Regions from separate parts of the Rossellomorea sp. QJM3NY_18 genome, predicted to be linked through region 4. Evidence: predicted binding sites of a transcription regulator. Region 4 holds the regulator's gene; each other region holds the start of a gene.

Region 1 (5,632 bases), 1.4 Mb from region 4:
TTCTTATTTTCCTCCACCATCAAAGCCAATATCTCATATGGTAGACCGGAAGCATCCATGGAAGAAATCATCGAAGCAGCCAGACGTGCCGAGGCACATGATTTCATCTCGGAATTGCCTGATGGGTATGACACAAAATTGGGAGAAAGGGGATTGGGTCTTTCAGGCGGTCAGAAACAACGGATCGCCATCGCACGCGCGATCTGCACAGACCCGTCGATCCTCATTCTTGATGATGCTACGAGTGCAGTGGATATGGAAACGGAATTCAGAATCCAAAAAGCGCTGAAAGAAGTCATGTCCGATCGCACGACCTTCATTATCGCACACCGGATTTCATCACTTAAGCATGCCGACGAAATCATCGTCCTGGAAAATGGGAAAGTGGTTGAACGGGGAGTTCACGATTTCTTATTGAAAAATAACGGACCGTATCAGCGAATCTATGATATTCAATACAAAGATCAGAAAAAAATAGTACAAACTCAGGAAGGGTAGGTGATAGGGTTTGAGTGAAAAAAAGAAAGTGAATAAAAACATTCTGAGCAGGTTCCATTACTCAACTGATCAAGTGATCGATAAGCCATTCAACTGGGAACAGCTCTATCGGTTACTGACTTATTTAAAACCATATTCAAAAAAACTGTTGCCCTTGTCCATCATCACCGTTCTGATTACAACGGCTGTCCGTTTGATCATCCCGATCCTCATCGGTGTGTACACACTCGATAAAGCGATCAGGCAAAAAGATGAGAATCTTCTCTTTACCCTTGTGGGAGTCATAGCGGGACTGTATGTTTTGAATTATATAGCCAATGTCCTCAGGATCAAATGGATGAATCAATTGGGGCAGGGGGTCATCTATGACCTGAGAAAACATTTATTCAGTCACGTACAGTGGCTTTCCCACCGTTTCTTTGATCAGCGTTCAGCAGGATCCATCCTTGTCAGGATCATGAATGACATCAACTCCCTTCAGGAGCTTTTCACAAATGGCGTCATCAATCTGTTGATGGACATCATTCTGCTCATCGGAATCATCGTGATACTCTTTACGTTAAGTCCGGAACTGACGCTTGCAGTCATGGTTATTTTGCCTATCATGTTCTTCATCTCTACAAGCTTGCGCAAAAAAATACGCAAATCCTGGCAAGTGGTAAGGCTCAAGCAATCAAAACTAAACTCCCATTTGAATGAAAGCATTCAGGGAATACGGGTGACACAATCATTCACCCAGGAAAAAGAAAATATGGCCTTCTTTGATGGAATCAACACAGAGACTTTCGATAGCTGGAGAGAGGCCACAAAGAAAAATGCCATGTTCCGTCCCCTGGTGGAATTAACGAATGCCATTGGAACTGCCGTACTCATCTGGTTTGGTGCCCACCTCATTCAAAATGGATCACTGGAACTTGGTGAATTCGTCTCATTCGCATTCTATCTGGGTATGTTCTGGGAGCCTATCTCAAGACTCGGCCAGGTATATAATCAGCTGTTGATCGGGATGGCTTCATCAGAGCGAATCTTTGAATTCCTGGATGAACAACCGATCGTAAACGAAAAGACGAATGCCTTGAATCTGACCGATATCAAAGGAAGAATTCAATTCGAACATGTAGAATTTTCTTATGATGCCAAACGTAAAGCACTTAGGGACATCAATCTGGAAATGAAAGCCGGGCAAACCGTTGCACTCGTCGGACATACAGGATCAGGAAAAACGACGATTGCGAATCTTATCAGCCGATTTTACGACCCGACCAATGGCGTGGTGAAGATTGATGGAGTGGATTTACGGGATGCATCTGTTTCAAGCTTACGAAGTCAAATCAGCATTGTCCTGCAAGATACATTCATCTTCTCAGGAACGATCATGGATAATATTCGATTCGGACGCCCGGGTGCATCTGATGAAGAGGTCTTGAAGGCAGCCGAAGCCATCGGGGCAAACGAATTCATCGAAAAGCTCTCCAATGGTTACGAAACGGAAGTCGAGGAGCGGGGGAATGTGTTATCTGTAGGTGAAAGACAACTACTGTCCTTCGCACGTGCCCTTTTGGCAAACCCTCGCATCATCATCCTGGATGAAGCGACAGCATCCATCGATACAGAAACAGAAGTCAAGATCCAAAACGCATTGAAGAAACTACTGAACGGCCGTACCGCGATCATCATCGCCCACCGCCTATCCACAATCCGTGAGTCCGACAATATTTTTGTCCTTGAAAATGGCAGAATCAAAGAGTCCGGAAACCACGAGGAATTGATGGAACAGCAGGGAGACTATTTTGAACTGGTGAAGTCGCAGTTCAGAATGTTGGACGCGATGTGATGTAGAGAATTGAAGACCCTGCACTGGTGTGTGGGGTTTTTTTTGTGATGGTGGGGTGCGGTATTTGTAGGAAATTGCATATCGGACGATATTGCGTATTGAAAATTGCAAAAATAAATCATAAAACTGAAAAAGCTAAAAAAACTTTGTGAAAAAAGTCACAAAATATTCATGTTCAATACTTCACAAACTCATTCCTAGGTTTTATAATGAACAATAAGTGATAAACAGTAGGAAAGAGCTGTTTACGATTAAAAGTAATTCGGTAGGGGGAGTAATGAATGGTTTTGGATAGTGTGATTTTAAGCAGGATGCTTACGTCGACAACCTTTGCATTCCATATTATTTTTGCAACGATTGGGGTAGGGATACCGGTTATGATATCCATAGCGGAGTTTATGGGGATCAAACGAAATGATCCTCATTACCTTTTGCTGGCACGAAGATGGGCGAGGGGATTTACGATTACGGTGGCTGTCGGGGTGGTGACCGGCACCGCGATAGGGCTTCAGCTATCGTTGTTGTGGCCATCATTTATGCAGGTTGCCGGACAGGTGATTGCCCTGCCTTTATTCATGGAGACTTTTGCGTTTTTCTTTGAGGCCATCTTTTTGGGGATTTATCTTTATACGTGGGATCGATTCAAGAATAAATGGATTCACTGGATGCTGACGATACCGGTGATGATCGGTTCTTCGGCATCTGCCCTATTCATTACGACTGTGAACGCGTTTATGAATACACCACAGGGATTCGAATTGGAAAATGGAAAAGCGATCAATATCGATCCGATTGCAGCGATGTTTAATCCAGCGACACCAACCAAAGTGTTTCATGTGGTGATGACGGCCTACTTAACATCTGCCCTCATACTGGCAGCGATCACAGCATTTGCGATCCTCCGTAAAAAGGGATGGGATTATCATAAGAAGGCCCTTCGTTTAACGATGGTATCTGCCCTGATTTTTGCTTTTGGCTCCGCTCTGGCAGGAGATTTATCAGCCAAGTTCCTGGCTGAGTATCAGCCTGAGAAACTTGCGGCGGCAGAGTGGCATTTTGAGTCGGAAGAGAATGCCGATTTAATCGTTTTCGGGACGCTTGATGAAAATAATGAAGTCCATAATGAGATACGTTTACCAGGTTTTCTGAGCTTCATGGCGGGAAGTTCGTTCGATACAGAGGTCATCGGGCTGAATGAATTCCCGGAAGACGAACGGCCGCCTTTATGGATACATTATTTATTTGATTTGATGGTGTCCATCGGGTTTTACAGTATTTTCATTGCCGGAGCATTTATTTTATTCTGGAAGTGGAAAAGACGGAATGAATGGAATAAGCCATTGCTTTGGGGGATTGTTGCGAGTGGGCCGCTTGCAATGCTGGCCATCGAATTTGGCTGGATTTATGCCGAGGTTGGACGACAGCCATGGATTTTGCGTGGATATATGAAGGTGGCAGAGGCGGCAACAAAAGCAGACGGGGTCGGCTTGACTTTCGCGCTCTTTGTTGGTCTTTATATACTCCTCGGCATCCTGTGTGTCATTGTATTGATAAAAATGTTTAAAAATAAGCCGGTAGAAGCTGAATTGGAACAACGATTTCCTGAAAAATCGAGTTAGCTTGTAAGCCCCCTGATAAAGAAGGGGCCAACTGATATTTTTAAGTGGGAGGAATGGGTATGAGTTTGGAAATCGTGGGGATCACCGTCCTGTGGATTTTCCTGTATGGTTATTTGATAGTGGCTTCGATTGATTTTGGAGCCGGCTTCTTCGCTTTTTACGGTAGGATGAAAGGGAAAGAGCATACGTTGAATGTGTTAATCAGTAGATATCTTTCTCCTGTATGGGAAGTAACGAACGTCTTCTTTGTCTTCTTTTTTGTCGGCTTGGTCGGTTTTTTTCCTGACGCAGCCTATTACTACGGGACGGCATTATTGCTTCCGGGGAGTTTTGCGATTATATTGCTTGCCATCAGGGGGAGCTTTTATGCTTTTGCAAACTATGGTTCCAAAGACAATATCGTCTACTTGTTTTTATACGGGGCCACAGGGTTACTGATCCCGGCTTCATTATCTACGGCATTGACCATTTCAGAAGGCGGCTTTTTGGAAGAGCAGGGTGATAAGGTCGTATTCCTTGCCCGTGAATTGTTTACGAGTCCTTATTCATGGAGCGTGGTCGTCCTGTCGATTGTATCGGTCTTATTCATCAGTGCGACATTCCTGACTTATTATGCCGATCGTGCCGGTGATATGGATTCAAGAGAAGAACTGAGAAAGTTTTCACTATTCTGGAGCCCGCCGACGATTTTAGCTAGTTTACTTGTGTTCGTATCTTTAAGAGAACATAACCCCGAACATTTCAATAGCGCCATTGATATATGGTGGATGTTCGGTTTATCCCTTGTCTGCTTTATTGCCGCTTCATATTTCATCTATAGGAGAAAGAGTTTTGGCCTGGCGTTCATCCTGGTTATGCTACAATTCTTCTTTGCGTTCTTTGGCTACGGGGCGTCACATTTACCATATATCTTGAAACCATTTATCACAATTGAAACGAGCGTCACGAATCCAACGATGGGGATGGCGCTGGTGGTAGTCTTTATCGCTGGACTGTTATTACTGATCCCCTCCTTATATCTTTTGATGAGACTTTTCTTATTTGATGCAGATTACGTAAAAGGGAACAAGTGATGAGTGGAACTTGAATGAAATATAAAAAAGGAAAGGGAGAAATGTCATTTTCTCCTTTTTTTTATGCTAAAATATAGCTTATAGAGACTGCGGGGGGATACATGGTGAAAAAAGAGTTTGTAGTTATAGGCTTGGGCCGGTTTGGCGGCAGTATCGTTCGATCATTGACGGATCAGGGCATGGAGGTAATGGCCATCGATCAGGATGAGGACAAAGTGAATGAATTTTCTTCAATCGCTTCACATGCGGTAGTGGCGGATTCAACCGATGAATCCGTATTGAAAAGCCTTGGGATCCGCAATTTCGATCATGTAATTGTCGCAATTGGAGATGATATCCAGTCCAGTGTCTTAACGACATTGATGTTAAAGGAAATCGGGGTCAAGAAAATCACCGTGAAAGCACAAAATGATTATCATGAAAAGGTTCTCCGTAAAATTGGAGCGAACCAGGTCGTTCATCCGGAGAGGGATATGGGAAGAAGGATTGCTCATAATATCATTTCAAATAATGTGCTTGATTATCTGGAATTGTCAGATGAACATTCGATCGTGGAGATTGTAGCGAGTGAACATCTGAGTGGAAACTCCCTTATCGATTTGGATATC
Region 2 (5,632 bases), 470 kb from region 4:
AGCAAGCATTGGTGCGATTGCTCCGATCGTTCCGCCGATACCACCGTTAACGGCAAGACCCGCAAGTAGTGCAAGCAGGATTTCACCGGCATAGATGTTACCGTAAAGTCGAAGACCCAATGTAAGAGTGTTTGCAAACTCTTCAATGATTTTTAGCGGGAATAACCACCACATAGGTTTGAAAAAGTCTTTCCCATATTCGCCAAACCCTTTCAACCTGATTCCATAGAAATGGGATAGTACCACGACCATAACCGCCAGGGTCATCGTGATGGCAGGATCGGCTGTAGGCGACTTCCACCATAATTCGCCGTCATATACGACAGAAAATGGAAGACCCAGCATATTCGATACAAAAATATACATGATAATCGTGAGACCTAAGATATGAAAACGGCCACCCGTCTTCCAGTCCATGTTGCTCTTAATGATCCCCTTGACGAAGTCCATCACCCACTCGAAAAAATTCTGCATTCCGGTCGGTTTCAGGGCTAAGCGACGTGTAGATAAGAGGGCTATTATAAACACTATGGCCGTTGCGACCGTGATCATCAAAACGTTCGCAAGGTTAAAAGTCAAACCCAGAAAATGGGCTGTAGGTGCTCCATGATTCAAAATACTTCACCTCTCTTCCCCGCTATTTATTAGTTTTGAAGCTGCTGAAAAAATAATCTATCATAATGACAATATAGGTCGTCATTAATCCAATAATAAGACTTAGGAGATGAAATGTTTCTGGAAATCGTGTGGCAATGATGACTCCAAGGGCGGCTGCGGCCATACGGGAAGTGGTTCCTAGTGATCTCACTTTTTTCCCCTCAACAACGGCGTCCCCGAACTTCGAGACCCGCTTGGTCATGCCCCAGTGCATATAAAGACTTAAAACTGTCCCTAAAATTAACCCTAAGAATACTGATTTGTGGGTGGTGAATCCCCAACCCAGGACGTAAATAGAAAGCACGTAAATTATGTATTTCCGCTGTCTATTAAACATTTGATGGAGTTCCGGCATATCTTATTATTCTCCTAAGAAGAAATGTCGTACTGTTCGAAGCATCGCATAAATCCCTGCGGCAAGGCCGAGGAGCAAACCGATGATTAAAAAGAGTGGTGCTGAATCAACCTGCTGATCAATCCATCTCCCCAGGAAAATCCCGACTAAGATAGACCCGACAAGCTGTGCTAGAATGGCAGAATAAATCGCCATCGCTTTATATGGGCTTTCGTTTTTTTGACCCATTTCAACCTCTCCCATTCAAACGAAATTTGAACATGAGGCAAGCATTTCAGACATGATGTAAAACCGATTGCATAAGGGTTTCCGCATTGTGAAAACCTTATCATTTTACATCCTTTGTAAGCATACAATAGGGCTTAATCTATGTCAATGCGTTCAAGTTAAAAAGTTCACAACCTATCCACGCGTTTCCAGATTGTTCACATTTTCAACACAATTACCAGAAAAGCGGAGGCGGGTTGGGCAGAGGCGACAAGCATAAGATGAATGGACTGGAAAGGCGTCCTTTGCCTTTTTGGTTGGCTTGACTTATGACCTCGAGCCCCAAGCCCCCGGAGCTGGATCCGTCGAAAAGCCCATCCGACTGCCCACCCCACACGCACAACTTTGAAATATATTAACAAATTCATAGATATCCTACTTCGCATGCCCCTCCATTATATAGAAGAATCCCTTACTCAGTAACCCTTGAATTAAATGTAAATACTTCCAGTCAAATAGAAAAAGCCGGATTATCGTTTTCGATAATCCGGCTTTTGGAGTTCATTGATTATTTCGTTCCGTACAAACGATCTCCCGCGTCCCCAAGTCCAGGAACGATGTAGCCTTTTTCATTCAGCTTCTCATCAAGAGCGGCGATGAAGATATCAACATCAGGGTGCGCTTCTTTGATGGCGTCCACACCTTCAGGACAAGCAACCAGGCACATGAATTTGATGCTTACAGCACCGCGCTTTTTCAATGAGTTGATGGCTTCAACAGCAGATCCCCCCGTTGCAAGCATCGGGTCAACCAGGATGAAGTCACGCTCTTCCACATCACTTGGAAGCTTCACGTAATATTCAATCGGTTTAAGAGTCTCAGGGTCGCGATATAACCCGACATGTCCCACTTTCGCAGCCGGGATCAATTTAAGGATTCCATCGACCATTCCAAGGCCAGCTCGTAAAATAGGGACGATCCCTAATTTTTTTCCTGCAAGGGTTTTCGCTTTAGCGCTGCTTACCGGCGTTTCAACGTCGATATCCTCAAGAGGAAGGTCACGTGTGATCTCAAAGGCCATCAGTGTTGCAACCTCGTCTACCAGCTCACGAAATTCCTTTGTTCCTGTTTCTTTATCACGGATAAACGTCAATTTGTGTTGGATCAACGGATGATCAAATACATATACTTTGCCCATACGACTCTCTCCTTTTAATTCAGTTTTATGTAAAAATGGTTTGTCCACTTCATTTACACCTCAGACTATTGTACATAAAAGACAATTTAAGAGCAACATGAGTTGGGAAGTGTAATGGAATCGTTAGAATTGAGAAGATTTGAGTTGAGATAGATCTCTTCAATGAGGTTTTTGTTTATTTTGACTGAGTGAGTACTGCCCAGGAGGCTTGGGGTGGAGGTGATTGCGTCGTTTTCATGATTATTGCGTCATTTTTCGTTGTAATTGCGTCATTTTTATTTTTATTGCGTCGTTTTTTCGTTAATTGCGTCATTTTACTAATCAATTGCGTTTTTTAACAAAATATGGAAACCCTCCAACTAAAAAAACCTCCCCACCAGGAACGTCCGTCCCTAATGAAGAGGTCAACATCGATTATCTTTCAGGATATAATTCAAATTTGCTTGTTAAATCCAACACGCGCTTGCGTGCTTCTTCCAGTTTAGCCTCGTCTTCATGGTGCTTCAATGTCAATGCCATGATGGAAGCAATTTCGTCCATGTCTCCGAGTCCGAATCCTCTGGACGTGACCGCTGCTGTTCCGATACGGACACCGCTTGTGACAAATGGGCTTTCCGGATCAAATGGAATCGTATTTTTATTAACGGTGATTCCGATCTCATCAAGAACCTTTTCAGCAACTTTACCAGTCAAGCCTAATGAACGAGTGTCAATCAGTAATAGGTGGTTATCAGAACCGCCCGATACAAGATCGATCCCTTCTTTCACCAAACCTTCTCCTAAGCGTTTCGCATTGTCGATGATGTTCTGTGCATATTCTTTGAAGGAATCCTGCAGAGCTTCACCGAATGACACAGCTTTAGCTGAAATGACGTGCATGAGTGGGCCACCTTGAAGACCAGGGAAAATAGACTTGTCTATCTTCTTCGCAAACTCTTCTTTACAAAGGATCATCCCGCCGCGTGGTCCGCGCAATGTTTTGTGAGTCGTTGTCGTTACGAAGTCTGCATACGGAACCGGGTTCTGGTGAAGTCCAGCCGCTACAAGACCGGCGATGTGAGCCATATCCACCATCAGGTAAGCTCCCACTTCGTCTGCGATCTCACGGAATTTCGCGAAATCGATCGCTCTTGGATACGCACTTGCCCCCGCTACGATCAGCTTCGGCTTGTGCTCCAATGCTTTTTGTCTAACATCTTCGTAGTTGATGAGGTGCTTTTCTTCATCCACACCGTACTCGACGAAGTTATATTGAATTCCACTGAAGTTGACCGCACTTCCGTGAGTCAGATGTCCCCCATGAGATAAGTTCATTCCAAGAACCGTGTCGCCCTGTTCAAGGATGGTGAAGTAGACTGCCATATTGGCTTGAGCTCCTGAGTGAGGCTGAACATTGGCATGCTCCGCTCCAAAAAGCTCTTTCGCACGGTCGCGGGCCAGATTCTCGGCTACGTCCACATGCTCACAGCCACCATAATAGCGACGACCTGGGTACCCCTCAGCATACTTATTTGTCAAAACAGAGCCTTGTGCTTCCATAACGGCTTCACTGACAAAGTTTTCAGATGCAATTAATTCGATCTTTGTTCGTTGACGCTCTAATTCATCTTGAATCGCTGCATAAATTTCCGGATCTTGCTTGGCAATCTTACTCATACATATCCCCCTTTAATTCATAGGCCCAACTTGCGGCGCCCCATTGATTCATTCACTCCCATTCTAACACGATTCATCAAAAGGCGAAATAAAAACCTCTAGTCAAAACGTAACGTTCGTGTTTTCGACCTCACTCGAGGGACGGACCTCTTGTGACACTGCTCACAAACAGTTTCCGCCCTACGCCAATCACAACGAAGGAGCACTACACCCCGCTTTTATCGACTCCAGAAGAAGCCGGCAAACCCTTTTCTCTGCTTCCCCACCTATTCGACACACTGCCAAGGGAATCATCTCCCCCTTGTCCCCGTTAATCGTTCGGGTTTGACAACCGGTTTAGAGACAGAACCAAAATGAAGGTCCGTCCCTCACAAAAGGCACGGACCCAATTCAAATGGTTTATTCGTATACGGCCCTGGTTCCGCCGATAAGTTTTGGTCTGGTTTTGGCGAGGGTGACGTGGGCTTCGCCAAGGCTTTTTTGTGATACTCGGATCGGGACGGCTACGTGTTTCAGGTGCATGCCGATGAAGGTGTCCCCGATGTCGATCCCGGCATCGGCTTTGATGTGCTCGACCATGACCGGGTCGTCGAACGATTGATAGGCTTTCGTCGCCATGGCCCCTCCTGCTTTCCGGACAGGAACGACGGTGACTTCGTCGAGTCCCCTCTTTTCCGCGACTTCCCTTTCAAGGACAAGGGCACGATTTAAATGCTCGCAGCATTGAAACGCCAACGAAACGCCAAGAGAATCTGCCCAGCCCTTCAACTCGTCATAAATCATTTCCGCCACTTCAATGGTCCCCGCCGTGCCGATCCGTTCTCCCATTACTTCAGAGGTTGAACAGCCGACGACAAATACTTGTCCTTTTTTTAGCGTAACCTGACGGCTGAAATCATGCAGGATCGTCTGCAGTTCATCTTTCAATTGAGCGATTTCCATGAAACCCACTCCTTATTGTTTGTCTTCGTATGCCGTGATCTTTCCTACTCTATTTGCATGGCGTCCGCCTTCGAATTGGGTTCCAAGCCACGTTTTGGCGATTTCGCGTGCCAGTCCCGGACCGATTACGCGCTCACCCATGGCAAGCATATTGCTGTCATTGTGTTCGCGGGTCGCTTTAGCACTGAATACATCATGCACAAGGGCGCACCGGATCCTCTTTACTTTGTTAGCCGAGATGCTCATGCCGATTCCCGTCCCGCAGATCAGAATCCCCCGGTCAAATTCACCGCTTGCCACTTTTTCTGCAACGGGAACGGCATAGTCCGGATAGTCGACGGATGTGCCACATTCACAGCCGAAATCCTCATATTCAAGACCCATTTCTTCCATTAATGACTTGATTTCTTCCCTGATATTCACTCCGCCGTGATCCGACGCAATCGCAATTTTCATATTCTCCCACTCCCCCATAACCATTGATACGTTTATTTTGCCACATCCTCTTCATTATATAAAGCATTTCAGCATGAAAAAGCGGGCATGAGGTCCGTCCCTCATGCCCGCTTATCTTTTATAAATGAAAACGTGTAATCGTGCTTTTTAGTGCTTCTGCC
Region 3 (5,632 bases), 1.1 Mb from region 4:
GACAGGCGTCCTGGGCAGGGATTTCAAAAAGCCTAATCCATTTACCCGTTTCGTCCGGGGAAGTATCAGATTTGAAAATGGAAGAATTATGGCATTCCCATCCGGCCTTGATAAATCAAGCGCTGTCGCTTCCTTGGCTGACACGAATGCACTGATTGTCTTACCTGGGGGAACGAGGGGATATGAAGAAGGCATGACTGTCCAGATCCTCCTCCTGGAAAATCAAGAAGGCCAATCAGGGATGTCAATCGAAAGTAAAATAGATTCCGTTGAAGGAGTGAAGTGATGGAGTTATTTGAAGTGAAATCAGAACCGCTTTCGATAGAAGAAGTCACAAGTAAAGTCGAACGCAGAGATGCCGGCGCCATCACTACTTTTATCGGTACAGTACGAGAGTGGACCAAAGGCAAACGAACTCTGTACCTGGAATACCAGGCTTATGAACCGATGGCAGCCAAGATGCTTGCGCAAATAGGAAAAGAAGCAGAAGAAAAGTGGCCGGGAACGAAAATGGCGATTTCCCACCGGATCGGCAGATTGGAAATTTCCGATATTGCGGTGATCATCGCTGTCTCCTCGCCTCATCGTAAAGCTGCCTATGAAGCGAATGAGTATGCCATCGAACGAATTAAAGATATTGTTCCAATTTGGAAAAAAGAACATTGGGAATCCGGGGAAGAATGGATCGGAAACCAAAAGGAAACCGTACCGTATCCATCAGGACGGCCTCATCTTTAAGAAGGGGAGTGAATGCAATGATCAAGATTCTAGTATTTGCTGGATTACGTGAAGAAACAGGGAAGAGTGAAATAGAGATAGAAGCTGACAATCTATCTATTTCAGGTCTTAAACAACAGCTGCTGGAAACATATAACTCACTTAATCTCAACGGTGCAATGATCGCCGTTAACGAGGAGTATGCAACAGACGATACAATGGTTAAAAGCGGCGATGTCGTGGCGTTTATTCCTCCGGTAAGCGGAGGGTGAAAAGAAGGTGTATCCGATGAAGAAGGATACACCTTCTTCTCTTGATCAATGCAATGCAACAGCCAAGACTATTGAGACACCTCTCTGAAAGCCTCTAATAATCTCTCTTTTTCAACCTCGGATAATAGGTTTTGAGCCATCGGAAACAATACCTTTTCTTCCTTCATAAAATGCGAAGTTAGTACATGATACGCTTCAATGACCAGCTTGCATGTCTCATGTACGAATTCCCGATGGCCGCTCATCACTTCCGTTTCCTTGAGGAAAGCTGAGATTAATTCCTTCGCTTGATCATGCTCCATTTCCATCACGACAAGTGGACCGTTGCTGCGTCCAATGTAAGTTGCCATTAATTCAAATAAGTGACCTTCTTCCTTTTGGGAATGGGATTCGAGTGCTGTCATAAAGGCTTGGACTTTACTGCGTAGTTCTGTCAGTTTTTCCATGCGTATCTCGGTGGCACTTTCTTTCGTGATGCAGCCGGCTTTCTCAAATAAATCCAACTTTTGTTCATTTAACTGTATATGTTCATTTCGTAAAATCTGTAAGGCTTCGCATAGTTCTTCAGGCTGATGATTCGTAGACATGTGATGGCATCCAAGCATTTGTTTTCTCCTCCTTCAAGTGGTTAAAGCTTACTCTAAGCTTACAAAATAAGGAGGGGGAAGGATGTGATGCGCCTCACTTTTTTAAAGAACATTCCGTGAAAAATCGATAGGCTTTCCCGTGATGTTTTTCACAATTGAAAACGAATCATCATGATACAATAAAGAAAAATCGTAAAAGGAGAATCGACATGAAGTCAGCAGCAGAGAAAAAGATAAATGTCATGATCATTACGGTAAGTGATACCCGTACCGAGGAAACAGATAAGAGCGGCGACTGTATGATACAACTGCTGGAACAGTCAAGTCATCATATTGTGCAGCGGGAAATCGTAAAAGACGAGGAGCTGTTGATCGGGGAAGCGATAAAGCGCGGGTTGTCAAACGATGAAGTGGAGGTCATTTTATTGAACGGGGGAACCGGAATTTCAAAGAGAGATGTGACGATCGAAGTGGTTCGCTCATTTCTTCAGAAGGAATTACCGGGGTTTGGAGAAATCTTCAGGGCTCTTAGCTATTTTGAAGATATCGGATCTCCGGCCATTCTTTCCCGTGCCATCGCAGGAGTGGTGGATGAGAAAGCGATCTTTTCCGTTCCAGGTTCCACCGGTGCCGTAAAGCTTGCAATGGAAAAGCTGATCCTGCCAGAAATAAGCCATATTCTTACGGAGTTACATAAACATAAATCATGAAGAAGAAAATCTTACAATCTCTCTTTTGGGTCATCCTGTTTGCCGGTGCGTCAGGATGCCAGTCAGACAAGAAAGAAGAGACGGTTATTACGATAGGTGCGGCAGCGAGTCTGAAAAGCAGTCTGCTGGAATTGCAGCAGGAGTTTGAAAGAGAGCATGAAGAAGTCAAACTATCCTTTCATTTCGGGTCCACCGGTGCGATTCGAAAACAAGTAGAACAGGGTGCCCCGATCAATGTCTTCCTGGCTGCTTCTAAGGACGATTATGAATCCCTTTATAGGGAGGGACTGGTTGAAAAAGGTGATAGATTAGTAGGGAATAGAGTAGTCGCTGTGACGAACAAACCTGAAGAGATTCAGTCACTTAAGGATGTCTGGAAGTCGGAGGAAAAAGTAGTCATCGGAAATCCTGCATCAGTACCTGTGGGAAGATATGCGAAAGAACTATTGGAACAGAGCGGGCAATGGAAGGAAGCTGAATCGCGTTTTATTTATGGAAAGGATGCGAGACACGTGCTCATGCTTATGAATCAAGGGGCGGCATCTGTTGGATTAATCTATCACAGTGACGTTGAGTTCGAAGAGAATCTACGCATTATTGATTTTTTTGAGGAGTATCCGCAAAAAGATACAGGCTACTACGGGGCAAGGGTGAAACGAAGTAAGCATCAAGAGGAATCAAATGAATTTCTCGACTTTTTAGAGAGCAAGGAAGCGATGCAGATATTTAAGAAAGAAGGATTTATCCATATCGGAGAATAAGAGGAGCAGGTGTTTTAAGTGAACGGTGATTTTTTCTTTCCCATACAATTGTCTATACTGGTTGCTTGCATGGCATCAGCCGTTTCATTAATACTTGCTGTTTTGGCTGCCTATCGAACTGTCATTACAGATGGCAGGGGCAGCAGTGTTTTGGAGACCGTTTATCTTTTGCCGCTTGTCCTTCCTCCTTCTGTACTTGGTTTTTTGTTACTATTTGTATTCGGTATGAATAGCCCAGTGGGGCGGACGGTCGAACTGCTTTTAGGACAAACCATCCTTTTTTCTAAGTCGGCAGCAGTCATAGCGGCTGTGATTGTGTCGTTTCCGCTTATGTATCAGTCTGTGAAAACAGGTTTTGCAGAAGTGAATCGTGACATTGTCGGGGCTTCAAAAGTAGATGGCGCGTCCAATTGGAAAGCCTTTTATCACGTCGTTCTCCCGCTGGCCAAGAGATCGATCGTCATGGGGGTCATTCTCGGCTTTACAAGAGCTTTGGGGGAGTTCGGGGCGACCCTGATGTTTGCAGGGAATATCCCTGGAAAAACGCAGACGATCTCGACGGCCATTTATGTTGCCCTCGAATCAGGGGAAAGTCATTTAGCCTGGAAGTATGCGGGAGTAAGCATCGGTTTATCTTTTCTATTATTGTTTCTGATGAAAGGGCTTGAAGGACGTAAGGATGGGTAGGTCAAAAAAGCCCAAAGTGAACAACTAGGGGTTTTAAAATATCAGGACTCTCTTAAGAAGTCACCGCTTTTTCCGCCGAAAATGATTTTGAAAGGAGCTGACGCGAATGAAAGTGATTCAAGTTGTCGGATTTAAAAACAGCGGAAAGACTACTGTATCTTCGAATGTGATCACCTATGCGGCCAGGAAAGGAATAAAGACCGGTTCGGTAAAGCATCATAGCCACGGTGCCCCGGATGTTGTGCCGGGGACGGATAGTGACCGTCATCTAAAAGCCGGAGCCACTCTTGCCGGAGTGGAAGGGGGCGGTATTTTCAACGTATCTCTCCAACTGGAAGACTATGATTTCGATGATATTCTTCGAATCTATGAATTAATTAAGATTGACGTGCTGGTGGTTGAAGGATACAAAGAAAAACTTTATCCCAAAATTGTATGTATAGGAAATCAAAAAGACTTTTCCCTTCTTGACTCTCTGGAAAATGTTCAAGCGGTCTTTTTACATTCTCATCTTTCCTTGCCGCCGGACTATCATCTTCCCACTTTCACTGCAAAAAGGCAGGATGCCTTCGAACTATGGATCGATTCGTTCATCAACCCTTGATCATGTAAAGAGAAGCTGTTTCCTGTTGAGAGGAAACAGCTTCAATGAAGCTAGTTGATTTTTCTTTTGCTTTCAGAAATATCGCTGAACTGTCCGACATAATATTTTACATTGCCGGCATCATTACAAACCTCTGAAATAGTCAGCCATTGTAAATAGACTTCTCCATTTTTTCGTTTATTCCAGATTTCACCTTGCCAATATCCCTGATCTTTTAATTCATTCCACAGGGCTGAGTAAAAATGCTGATCATGCCGGCCGGATTGAAGAATGCTTGGTTTTTGTCCAACGGCTTCTTCTTTTTCATAGCCGGTTACTTTAGTGAACGCCTGATTTACCCGTTCAATGACACCCTTTTCGTTTGTGATCATCATTCCCTGGGCGGTGTTCTCGAGTACTTTATTTTCCAACTTTAATTTTTCACGGAACGTCATCATTAATACGATGACAAAACTGAGAAGGGCGAATTGGGATAATGCCATGAAGCCGATGGCATAGTGCCCCGTTAAACTGAAGACGGTTGTTAATACTAAGGGAGGAAAGAATCCTCCCAGGCCTCCCATGGCAGCCACAAGACCATTTACGATACCCGCCTGTTTCGTGAAATAGAGCGGGACAAGTTTGAAGATCGTTCCGTTCCCGATCCCGGCACAGGCCGCGACGGTTAAAACACCAGTGGTATATACCTCAATCGTAGGGGAGAAAGATAATAATACACCTGAAAATGTTAATCCTCCGAAGACAAACAGCAGGATGATGTATGGATTGAATTTATCAGACATCCATCCGCCGATCGGGCGCATAAATGTTGATAAAGCGATGAAACCTGCCGTCCGTAACCCAGCGTCAACCGGTGTTAAATTAAATTCATTAACCAAGAAGTTTGGCAAATAAATGGTGAATGCGACAAAAGATCCAAATGTGATGAAGTAAAATAGACATAATGCCCATAACGTTGAATTTCGGTATACTTCTTTTACCTGTTTAACGATGGAAACATTCACTTTCTTTTCTTTGCGGTCACCAAATACAAAGTTTAAAACGGCGAATGCTAACAGTAAGACAAGATAGAAGCGGACCGTTGTCACCCATCCAAATGAGCTGGCGAGGACAGGGGCGGAAAATGCGGTTACCGCAGTACCGATATTGCCCGATCCATATATTCCGTTGATGAATCCATGCTTGCTAGAAGGATAATATTTAGGGAGAGAGGTTACACCTATTGAAAAAGTGGCTCCTCCTATACCAATCAAAAGACCTCCAATGACTAAATCCGTGAGTGAGTCAGCTTGAC
Region 4 (5,632 bases):
AGCCAAGATAACGTTTCGATATCCAAGTGGTTGGTCGGCTCATCAAGGATGAGGATGTCAGGCTTGGTCAGTAGAAGCTTACCAAGGGCCAAACGGGTTTTCTGGCCGCCGCTCAATGTGGATATCTTTGTTTCGTAATCAAAATCGGCGAAGTTCAATCCGTGAAGGACGGAACGGATATCCGCTTCATACTGATAGCCGCCGGAATCTTTGAAGAGAACCTGGAGTTGATCGTATTCCTTCAATACCCGTTGATAGACATCCTCTTGCTCATATACTGAAGGATCGGCCATTTGTTGCTCCAGTGATCGTAATTTCTTTTCCTGCAGTTTCAATTCCTCAAAGACGGTCAGCATCTCAGACCAGATGGATAGATCAGATTCTAGACCCGTATTTTGGGCAAGATACCCGATGGAGACGCCCTTTGGCTTAGTGATCTCCCCGGAATCGTAGGAGAGGTGACCTGCAATTATTTTTAGAAGAGTCGACTTTCCTGCGCCATTACGGCCGACAAGGGCAACGCGATCTCTAGTCTGTATTTCAAGTTTAATATTTGATAGGATATTATCTGCACCGAAGTTCTTTGTTAGTTGATTCACTTGTAAAAGAATCATGACGTTTCACCTCTATTTCATAGTGCTAGTGTACCGTATTTGAGAGGGGAACGGCAATAAATCGACTATTAATCTTCGTACACTTAGGATAAAATATAGTGTATGATGAGTAGTAGAGTTTAATAAATTCTGGATGCTTTCAATTTTGGAAGCGGTATCAGAGGTTTTGAATAGATGTGGGGGAATACAATATGAACCAGGATACAACGAAAATTCCACAGGCAACGGCCAAGCGCCTTCCGCTATATTATCGATTTATCAAGAATCTGTACTCATCCGGTAAGCAGAGGGTTTCATCGAAGGAATTAAGTGAAGCGGTGAAAGTTGATTCTGCTACGATCCGCAGGGACTTTTCTTATTTTGGTGCATTGGGTAAAAAGGGATACGGCTATAATGTCAATTATCTGCTATCATTCTTCCGTAAGACACTGGATCAGGATGCCCTTACGAAGGTTGTGTTGATCGGGGTGGGGAATCTTGGTACAGCGTTTCTTCATTATAATTTCATCAAGAATAATAATACGAAGATCGAAATGGCTTTTGAGGTGGATGAAAAGAAGGTCGGGACTCAAATCAGCGATGTACCCGTTTTTCATTTAGATGATTTAGAAGAGCGTCTTGTGGGGCATGATATTGAAGTAGCGATTCTGACGGTGCCGGCATCTTCTGCTCAGAATATCACAGAGCGATTGGTTTCTTCGAATATAAAGGGGATACTGAATTTCACCCCTGCGAGATTGACGGTGCCTGACCATATCCGCGTCCATCATATCGACTTGGCGGTGGAACTTCAGTCACTCGTTTACTTCTTGAAGCATTATTCAGAGGATGACACGGAAATGTCACAAGATGGAATCATAACAGAATAGAAAATTCTTCATATTTACGTTATGATAGAATGGTAAAAGAGGAGGTGTCTCATTATGCCAGGTCCAGGTAGCCTCGTATTAATAGCAGTCGTTGCTTTACTTATTTTCGGTCCTAAGAAACTTCCGGAATTAGGAAAAGCGGCAGGAAATACATTGCGTGAATTTAAAAATGCAACAAAAGGCTTAGCAGATGATGAAGACGAAAAAAATAATAGTGCTAAGTAGAGTAGGATGAACGCCATGAGTCAAAGAGACATGACAGTTTATGAACATATAGGAGAATTGCAAAAACGACTCATGTTTGTAGTCGTTTTCTTCTTGTTAGCAGTTGTTGTAAGCTTCTTTCTTGCGGAACCGCTGATCAGGTACTTACAGCATGCCGATGAAGCGAAAGAATTAACCATGAATGCCTTTCGTATCACAGATCCTCTCAAGATCTATATGGAAATGATCATGTTCATTGCTTTGATCATGACATCCCCTATCATTCTCTTTCAAGTCTGGTCTTTTGTCAGTCCGGGTTTATACGAAAGAGAAAGAAAAGTGACGCTTAGTTATATTCCAGTTTCCCTAATCCTTTTCTTAGGTGGATTGTCATTTTCTTATTTTATTTTGTTTCCATATATCGTGAAATTCATGATGGGTTTATCAATGAATCTCAATATAGAACAAGTGATCGGAATAAACGAATATTTTCATTTCTTATTCCAGATCACGATTCCTTTTGGTTTTCTCTTTCAGTTACCCGTAGCCATGCTTTTTCTTACACGGTTAGGTATCATCACGCCGATGATGATGGGGAAGATGAGGAAAGCAGCCTACTTTATCTTATTGGTCATCGCGGCTCTTATCACGCCACCCGATATTGTGTCTCATCTAATGGTGACGGTACCGCTGTTCATACTATATGAAATCAGCATCTGGATCTCCAAGATCGGATACAAAAAGGTATTGGAAGCGGAGCAGAAGCTTGAAATGGAACAGTACGAGGACAAAAATAAGGATTGATCAAATGATCAATCCTTATTTTTTGTTCTTTATTTGTTTTTTAATTTTAAAATGCAGCATAATCATCCTTAACCCGGAACCGAAGTCCAGGGTCGCAAGAAAGATGAGCATATACGTGAAAAATCCCCAACCTTCATCATTCTGTACGTTTTGTACAGCAAAATAGGTGAAGAGCACACCGAGAAGGAGATAGATCACTCCCGAGAATAATGGTGATCTCCTCATAGAAATAATCCTCCAATAAATCCTTGAATTTTTTCAGCTTCATTCATCATTTTATCGATATCGTCCCTATAGATAGATTGCATTAGAACGACCGTTGTATTCATCGCCACGTGAGCAAATATTGGCACCAGGATCCGCTTCGTTTTTACATAAAGAAAGGCGAAGGTGAATCCCATTGCTGAATACAGGATCACATGCTCAGGTTCGAAATGGGCGAGGGCGAAGATGACCGAGCTGATGAGAGCGGCAAAGAAGAAATGCATCTTCTCGTAAAGCACGCCGAAAATGATCTTCCTGAACACGATTTCCTCTAGTATGGGTCCGATGATGGCTGCGACCAGCATGGATAATGGAACCTTTTCAATAATGCCGATGATCATCTGGGTGTTTTCAGATCCCATTTGAATTCCTAACGCATATTCGACTTGTATCGCAACCGATTGAGCGATGAATGCCATGAAAATTCCGAGTACCGCCCAAACAATCGAACGGCCGGCGCCCATGGGAGCACTCCGTTCAAGCCGTGTGCTTGTTTCACTTTTCCTTAAAATGCCTCCCACAATGAGAAGGGTCAGCGTAAAGCTGATGACGAGCCAATATCCAGGGACAAGGCTTCGTACCGTCTCATCGGGTAACCCGAGGACGTCGACACCGATCTTATATAAAAGGGGTACCCCGACAATGCTTGAAAGCTGCATGACGATATAGGCAATTAAAATAAATCCGAAATGTTTTTTCAACGTTTGATCTCCTTTAGCACCTGTATGTTAACGACCAGCTTTACTTTACTCCTGTACAATTCTACTAAGAAAAGCGGAACTGTTCAAATCTAAGGGTTTCTTTTACCCTGGAATATATGGGGAAAAGAGGGCATAGGATAGGAGGGTGTGAAAAAAAGAGAAATATGACGAAAAAAATTTCAGGCAGGACTCTTGCAAAATGAAAACGAATTAATTAATATAATAGTTGTGTTAGCACTCACAGTGAGCGAGTGCTAATAAAAATCATTTACATAATTCAAGGAGGTTGTTTCACTTGTTAAAACCACTAGGTGATCGCGTCGTTATCGAGCTAGTTGAGTCAGAAGAAAAAACAGCAAGCGGTATTGTGCTGCCGGATTCCGCAAAGGAAAAGCCACAAGAAGGTAAAGTGATGGCTGTAGGTACTGGTCGCATTCTTGACAACGGTGAGCGCGTTGCTCTTGAGGTAGCTGTCGGCGATCGAATCATTTTCTCTAAATACGCTGGTACAGAAGTGAAATACCAAGGCACAGAATACCTGATCCTTCGTGATAGCGATATTCTGGCTGTAGTTGGCGAATAACTTAAATTTCCGTAAAGTAAACCATACACTATTTAAATAAGAGGAGGACTTTATCAATGGCTAAAGATATTAAATTCAGCGAAGAAGCACGCCGTTCCATGCTTCGCGGTGTCGATCAATTAGCAAATGCAGTAAAAGTAACTCTTGGACCAAAAGGACGTAATGTGGTACTTGAGAAAAAATTCGGTTCACCACTTATCACAAATGACGGTGTAACCATTGCGAAAGAAATCGAACTTGAAGATGCATTCGAAAACATGGGTGCAAAACTGGTTGCTGAAGTAGCAAGCAAAACTAACGAAATCGCCGGTGACGGTACAACGACTGCAACGGTCCTTGCTCAAGCAATGATCCGTGAAGGTCTTAAAAACGTAACAGCTGGTGCGAACCCTGTCGGTGTCCGTAAAGGGATCGAAAAAGCGGTTCAAGCGGCTATCGAAGAATTAAAAGTGATCTCTAAGCCGATCGAAGGCAAAGATTCCATCGCTCAGGTTGCGGCCATCTCAGCGGCTGACGAAGAAGTCGGTCAACTGATCGCAGAAGCAATGGAGCGCGTTGGTAACGACGGCGTTATCACAATCGAAGAATCTAAAGGGTTCACAACTGAACTTGACGTGGTAGAAGGAATGCAGTTCGACCGTGGATATGCATCTCCATACATGGTCACTGATTCTGATAAAATGGAAGCTGTCTTAGAAAATCCATACATCTTAATTACTGACAAGAAAATCGGTAACATCCAGGAAGTACTTCCTGTCCTTGAGCAAGTCGTTCAACAAGGTAAGCCGTTATTAATGGTAGCGGAAGATGTTGAAGGTGAAGCTCTTGCAACGCTTGTTGTGAATAAACTTCGCGGAACATTCAACGCTGTAGCCGTTAAAGCTCCTGGCTTCGGGGACCGTCGTAAAGCAATGCTTGAAGACTTAGCGGTTCTTACTGGTGGAGAAGTGATCACAGAAGATCTAGGCTTAGACCTTAAATCTGCAAACATCACTCAACTTGGCCGCGCGGCGAAAGTAGTCGTAACGAAAGAAAACACGACTGTCGTTGAAGGCTCTGGAGATCCAGAAAAAATCGCAGCTCGCGTAAACCAAATCCGTGCTCAATTAGAAGAGTCTACTTCTGAGTTCGACAAGGAAAAATTACAAGAACGCCTTGCTAAGCTTGCAGGTGGAGTAGCAGTCGTGAAAGTCGGAGCTGCAACTGAAACTGAGCTTAAAGAGCGTAAACTACGCATCGAAGACGCCCTGAACTCTACTCGTGCAGCAGTAGAAGAAGGTATCGTATCCGGTGGTGGTACGGCACTCGTGAACGTATACAATAAAGTAGCATCAATCGAAGCGGATGCAGATGTAGCAACTGGTATCAACATCGTGTTGCGTGCTCTTGAAGAGCCAATCCGTCAGATCGCTCACAACGCTGGACTCGAAGGTTCTATCATCGTAGAACGTCTGAAGAAGGAAGAAGTAGGTGTCGGATTCAACGCAGCTACTGGTGAGTGGGTCAACATGATCGAAAAAGGTATCGTAGATCCAACCAAAGTAACTCGTTCTGCGCTTCAAAACGCAGCGTCTGTTGCAGCAATGTTCCTAA

What was found. Region 4 encodes Rex, which represses fermentation and respiration genes when NADH is low (regulators of the CRP and FNR family bind a similar motif). Its sites were predicted from a motif close to TTGTGAAATATTTCACAA; they were not measured.
Region 1: the regulator Rex is predicted to act here: its motif matches at 2,479-2,496, upstream of AC0VXY_RS08445 (cytochrome ubiquinol oxidase subunit I).
Region 2: the regulator Rex is predicted to act here: its motif matches at 1,396-1,413, upstream of AC0VXY_RS21185 (AtpZ/AtpI family protein).
Region 3: the regulator Rex is predicted to act here: its motif matches at 1,714-1,731, upstream of AC0VXY_RS17895 (hemerythrin domain-containing protein).

Annotation. Positions count from the first base shown of each region.
Region 1 is NZ_CM149659.1:1,642,260-1,647,891, forward strand. Features, by position in the region: gene AC0VXY_RS08435 (ABC transporter ATP-binding protein) at 1-498, shown strand, start outside; gene AC0VXY_RS08440 (ABC transporter ATP-binding protein) at 509-2,332, shown strand; gene AC0VXY_RS08445 (cytochrome ubiquinol oxidase subunit I) at 2,614-3,951, shown strand; gene AC0VXY_RS08450 (cytochrome d ubiquinol oxidase subunit II) at 4,011-5,024, shown strand; gene AC0VXY_RS08455 (potassium channel family protein) at 5,129-5,632, shown strand, end outside.
Region 2 is NZ_CM149659.1:4,127,644-4,133,275, forward strand. Features, by position in the region: gene atpB (F0F1 ATP synthase subunit A) at 1-615, opposite strand, end outside; gene AC0VXY_RS21180 (ATP synthase subunit I) at 638-1,012, opposite strand; gene AC0VXY_RS21185 (AtpZ/AtpI family protein) at 1,019-1,240, opposite strand; gene upp (uracil phosphoribosyltransferase) at 1,788-2,417, opposite strand; gene AC0VXY_RS21195 (serine hydroxymethyltransferase) at 2,832-4,073, opposite strand; gene AC0VXY_RS21200 (TIGR01440 family protein) at 4,473-5,015, opposite strand; gene rpiB (ribose 5-phosphate isomerase B) at 5,028-5,471, opposite strand; gene AC0VXY_RS21210 (methyl-accepting chemotaxis protein) at 5,590-5,632, opposite strand, start outside.
Region 3 is NZ_CM149659.1:3,463,948-3,469,579, reverse strand. Features, by position in the region: gene AC0VXY_RS17910 (molybdopterin molybdotransferase MoeA) at 1-286, shown strand, start outside; gene AC0VXY_RS17905 (molybdenum cofactor biosynthesis protein MoaE) at 286-738, shown strand; gene moaD (molybdopterin converting factor subunit 1) at 681-989, shown strand; gene AC0VXY_RS17895 (hemerythrin domain-containing protein) at 1,058-1,576, opposite strand; gene AC0VXY_RS17890 (MogA/MoaB family molybdenum cofactor biosynthesis protein) at 1,786-2,286, shown strand; gene modA (molybdate ABC transporter substrate-binding protein) at 2,283-3,047, shown strand; gene modB (molybdate ABC transporter permease subunit) at 3,066-3,734, shown strand; gene mobB (molybdopterin-guanine dinucleotide biosynthesis protein B) at 3,841-4,338, shown strand; gene AC0VXY_RS17870 (nitrate/nitrite transporter) at 4,389-5,632, opposite strand, start outside.
Region 4 is NZ_CM149659.1:291,614-297,245, forward strand. Features, by position in the region: gene AC0VXY_RS01650 (ABC-F family ATP-binding cassette domain-containing protein) at 1-614, opposite strand, end outside; gene AC0VXY_RS01655 (redox-sensing transcriptional repressor Rex) at 806-1,483, shown strand; gene AC0VXY_RS01660 (twin-arginine translocase TatA/TatE family subunit) at 1,538-1,708, shown strand; gene tatC (twin-arginine translocase subunit TatC) at 1,724-2,491, shown strand; gene AC0VXY_RS01670 (YdiK family protein) at 2,507-2,716, opposite strand; gene AC0VXY_RS01675 (lysostaphin resistance A-like protein) at 2,713-3,456, opposite strand; gene groES (co-chaperone GroES) at 3,752-4,039, shown strand; gene groL (chaperonin GroEL) at 4,096-5,632, shown strand, end outside.